2 regions of the Mariprofundus ferrinatatus genome follow, and region 2 is predicted to be linked to the other one. Evidence: riboswitches for the same ligand, from Rfam matches in the RefSeq annotation. Region 2 holds a riboswitch; the other holds the start of a gene.
The links. Region 2 has a riboswitch for S-adenosylmethionine ahead of Ga0123462_RS04195 (5' nucleotidase, NT5C type). Riboswitches for the same ligand answer to the same signal wherever they lie in the genome.
Positions count from the first base shown of each region.

Region 1 (2,399 bases), 460 kb from region 2:
TGTGCATCACCGGTTCCCGGAGGCATGTCGACAAAGAGGTAGTCGAGCTCGCCCCAGGCCACATCGGTAAGCAGCTGGGAGAGTGCGCCGGCCACCATCGGGCCGCGCCAGAGCATCGCCTGATTGTCCTCGATCATGTAGCCGATTGAGATGGTTTTTACACCGTAGTTCTCCAGCGGGTGGATCGTTTTGGTGTCGTAATCGATTTGAGGCTTGTATCCGGCCAGCCCCATCATGCGCGGGATGGAGGGGCCGTAGATGTCGGCATCGAGCAGGCCGACGCGAGCGCCGGTCTGCGCCATGGCAACAGCAAGGTTGACCGCCGTGGTCGATTTACCGACGCCACCTTTTCCGGAGGCAACAGCAACGATATTGGCCACACCAGGCAGATGTTCCTTGGCCTGACCCTGGGTGGTCTTCGCACTCATGGTGACAGAAACCTTCTCAACACCGGGCAGGGAGGATACCGCAACTTCGGCCTGGCGCCGGAACTCCTCTTTAACCGGGCAGGCCGGTGTGGTCAGCTCCACCGTGAAGGCAACTTCGCCACTATTGATGGCGATGTTTTTGACAAAACCGAGGCTTACGATGTCCTTGTTAAAATCGGGATCGATAATCACCGAGAGTGCTTTGAGAATTTCAGCTTCAGTTACCACGTCGGCCTCCAGTTGGGGTCATCTTTTTTGAGGGGGTGGCACTGTGTGAAGCTTGCCCGAAAGTGTCAAGGGCACTGCTTGTGGGGGTAATGCCAAAACGGAAAAGATTAGCACCCCGCCAGGCATTGCCTGACGGGGTGCTGCCGCGTCCTTGTAAAGGGAGGGGAAAGACGCGGTTCAAGAGGGGAATTACAACCAAACACCTAACCATTTTGCGGGTATGTGTCAAACAGGGCATGCAACAAGAGTGCTTGCCTTTTTCAAAATCGTCACGATAATTCGCCGCCACTACATATTTTGATCCGGCTTTATCCAGAGCAGTGGAGGGTTACAGGCCCTGAGAAACTGCGGCAACCGGCCAAAGATGATCGCAAGAGAATCCGAGGAGAATGGTGCCAATGCCTGCCCGAAGTAATTTATTACCGAGGGAGCGATGATGGCGGGTTGTTCGTTTGGAACACCTTGGAGTTCCATCTATAGACAACCTTCGCAATTATCGCGGAGGTTTTTTTGTTTCTGGATATGGCCGAAAAAACGGAGTATCTATCAATGAGTGAAAGTATCGTTCGTGCGCTGAAGTGTCGTGAATGTGGCCAGGAATATCCGATTGAGCCGACGCATGTATGTGAGTTCTGCTTCGGGCCGCTGGAAGTGGCCTACGACTACCACAAGCTGGAGGGTAAATTCACCCGCGAGCTGATCGAGTCGCGTCCGCAGACCATGTGGCGTTATAAAGAGCTGCTGCCGATCGATGGCGAGCCAACCGTGGGTGCCCAGAACGGCTTCACCCCGCTGGTACGCGCCAGAAACCTTGAGAAGGCTCTTGGCGTCAAGGAGCTCTATATCAAGAACGATTCCGTCTGTTATCCGACCCTCTCCTTCAAGGACCGCGTAGTATCCGTGGCGCTCTCCAAGGCGGTCGAGTTCGGCTTCAAAACCGTGGCATGTGCCTCTACCGGCAATCTGGCCGGATCAGTTGCTGCCAATGCTGCGGCGGCAGGTTTGGAGTCTTATGTCTTTATCCCTCACGATCTCGAGCAGGGCAAGGTGCTCGGTGCGGGCATTTTCGGCACCAATATCATTGGCATCAAAGGCAAGTACGACGATGTAAACCGTCTCTGCTCCGAAGTGGCCGGCAAATACGGCTGGGCCTTCGTAAATGTGAATGTGCGCCCCTTCTATGCCGAAGGCTCCAAGTCGCTCGCCTATGAAATGATGGAGCAGCTGGGCTGGAAGGCGCCGAAGCATGTGGTTGTGCCGATGGCGTCAGGATCCCTCTGCACCAAGGTGGACAAGGCGATCAAGGAGTTCATCAAGCTCGGCCTGATCGAAGATAACGGTACTGCTGTTTACGGCGCGCAGGCGACCGGCTGTTCGCCGATTGCCAAGTCTGTCAAGGATGGCACCGACATGATTCATCCTGTGCATGCAGATACCATCGCCAAGTCTCTGGCAATCGGTAACCCTGCCGACGGTTATTATGCCAACCGCGTGATCAATGAGTCCGGTGGCTGGGCAGAGGACATCTCCGATGAGGAGGTGATCGCTGCCATGAAGCTGCTGGCCGAGACCGAGGGTATTTTTGCTGAGACCGCAGGCGGCGTGACATTGGGTTGCGCCAAGAAGATGATTGAGTCCGGCAAGTTGCCACGTGACGAGTCGATTGTACTCTGCATTACCGGAAACGGCCTGAAGACTCAGGAAGCGGTGGTGGATGCAATTACCAAACCGCGTATTATCAAT
Region 1 covers NZ_CP018800.1:399,430-401,828, forward strand. The annotation lists gene apbC (iron-sulfur cluster carrier protein ApbC) at 1-656, opposite strand, end outside; SAM riboswitch class I at 962-1,096, shown strand; gene thrC (threonine synthase) at 1,206-2,399, shown strand, end outside.
Region 1: it holds a riboswitch for S-adenosylmethionine, as region 2 does, so the genes downstream of both, thrC (threonine synthase) here and Ga0123462_RS04195 (5' nucleotidase, NT5C type) in region 2, are expected to answer to the same signal.

Region 2 (2,399 bases):
TTGGATTGGTGCCATATTTGGTGGTTTTTTAGGCGCTGTGATCTCCAATGGCATTAACAGTGCGGCCAAAGAAAATGGAAGCCCATTTGATGCCAATTCAGGTGGCAGTAGTTCTAACCTTGTTTTCTATCAGATCGTGTTCTCGATGCTGGCTAAGATGGCGAAAGCCGATGGAAGTATAAGTGCGAAGGAAGCTGAGCATATCAACAACCTAGCCACTCATGAACTCCAGATGGATTTAGATACAAAGAAGGTGGCTAAGCAGGCTTTTAATAGTGCGTTAAAAGATGATAACACCATCTATGACTATGCAAAGAAGCTTAAACAATTAACTGCAAGTCGAGAGTTGCTAGAGCTGGTCTATCGATTCCTGTTTACAGTCGCATATGCAGACAAGACAACGCATCCAGATGAAATAGAAATTCTAAAAAACATACCGCCTTACCTTGGTCTACCAAGCTCTTCCTATGACGTGCTTCGAGAAGAGTTTGAAGGTGTAAGCATTGAATTAAGCCAAGCTTATGAGCTCATAGGGTGCAAGCCAGATGATACTGATGCTGCTGTGAAGAAAGCATGGCGCAATCGGTGTAATGAGTATCACCCTGATAAACTGATGTCGAAAAATTTGCCTGATGCATTTATGAAGTTTGCACACGAACAAATGCATCAAATCAATCAGGCATATGAAACAATCATGGCTAGCCGGAGCTAAGTGTTCAAACGCAGGCACCTTGGTTTTCCGTGTGTCGGTGCAAACGAGCTTTGACGAAAACAAGTTTTAAGCTATAATTGTAGTACATCAAGAGAAGAGCTGATGCTCTCGCCAACCTGTCTTCCCAGACAAAGGTGGTTTCCCGAAAGGGGATGTGGTCGTACCGGCAACTAAACAGGGTACAAGCCTCCTTGGTGATAACTAACGGAGGCTTTTTTATGACAAAACAAAATGGTTCGGATGCAAAAAAGAAAGTTTTGTTTATCGACATGGACAACGTGTTGGTGGACTTTCAGTCGGGTATTAACCAACTGAACGAGGAACAGCTCAAGGAATACGAAGGAAGGTATGACGAGGTTCCAGGTATCTTCTCGACTATGAAGCCAAAAGAGGGTGCTTTAGAAGCCTTCCGGCTATTAGCGAGGAAATTCGACGCCTATATATTGTCGACAGCCCCGTGGGAGAATCCATCGGCGTGGAGCGATAAGCTCGAATGGGTAAAGAAGTATCTAGGCGACCCAGCCTATAAGCGACTGATCCTTTCCCACCACAAGAATCTAAGCGAGGGCGACTACCTTATTGATGATCGAACTGCCAATGGTGCAGATCGCTTTACAGGTGAGCACATTCACTTCGGCACAGAAAAGTTCACTAACTGGTATAGCGTTCTACATTACCTAACCAAAAAAGAAGGATACATAGGTATCTTGCAGGCTCCGCCGGATCACCCGATTTATACGCGTGGCTACATTATTGGTGGAATGTGCTCGACGGGCCTTCCGAAAGCTTCGGCATCTAAGAATGGTGACTCCGATTCTTCAAATATAGAGGAAAGTGAATCATGAGTAGCAAATACTCAGAGCGTGTTGTGGACTACCCTTAAAACAGTAGTCCACTCTGCGGTTTTGGGAATATTTCTGCTTCCTTTGAGAAACGCTTCAGCATCAATGTCCGCTTTGGTAATTATGCAATGCATCTGCAATTTTCACCATCGCCAACGTATCAAGTTTACAATACTCAAGAAGTGAACTCGATATCTTCTGCCTAACTCGTAAATCAGCATCTGATGAAATTGCATCGTAGTAAGCAACCTGTGCCTCGCTACCATCATGGACGCTTCCAACTAAAGTGCTATAGGTGAGCTCAGGAACAAGCGCCGGCAGCACGCTCTTGATCGACCATGAGCCCATCATTGATGGATGGTAGTAATGCTTTTGCATAATCTTAAGTAAATCAAAGACACGTGCATTCAAAGCTAGCAATTCATCGCTTAAGTCAGGGAAAGCCTCTGCCAATTCACGAATGCGTGATTTTTCAAAGGATTCGTTATAAACGATAATCGGCCCCTCATCCCCGCAACAAGCTATGAGGCTTTCAGCGAATTCCCTTCTTGGATCATTCCCAGTGATATCCAGAAACTCTTTATGATCGCTGTGATCATTCTTATGATAAATATGACATGACCATTGAAATGGAACTTGCATATAAGGCCGAGTCTTCTTCCAGTGCGGCACGGCAAATCCAATAGTTTCAAAATCCAGATAATACCTTGGCCATCCAAGCTTTTTGAGAATTGAGGTTGCCTCAGGATCAAGGTGGGGTTTGCCGCTAATAGTGACTTCCCGGACACGTTTCTGTTTCTCGCTGGTAAGAAAGCCATTTGGAATATCTCTTACATCGTCTATTC
Region 2 covers NZ_CP018800.1:859,149-861,547, forward strand. The annotation lists gene Ga0123462_RS04190 (TerB family tellurite resistance protein) at 1-712, shown strand, start outside; SAM-I-IV-variant riboswitch at 792-896, shown strand; partial or broken gene Ga0123462_RS04195 (5' nucleotidase, NT5C type) at 931-1,392, shown strand; gene Ga0123462_RS04200 (DUF2779 domain-containing protein) at 1,657-2,399, opposite strand, start outside.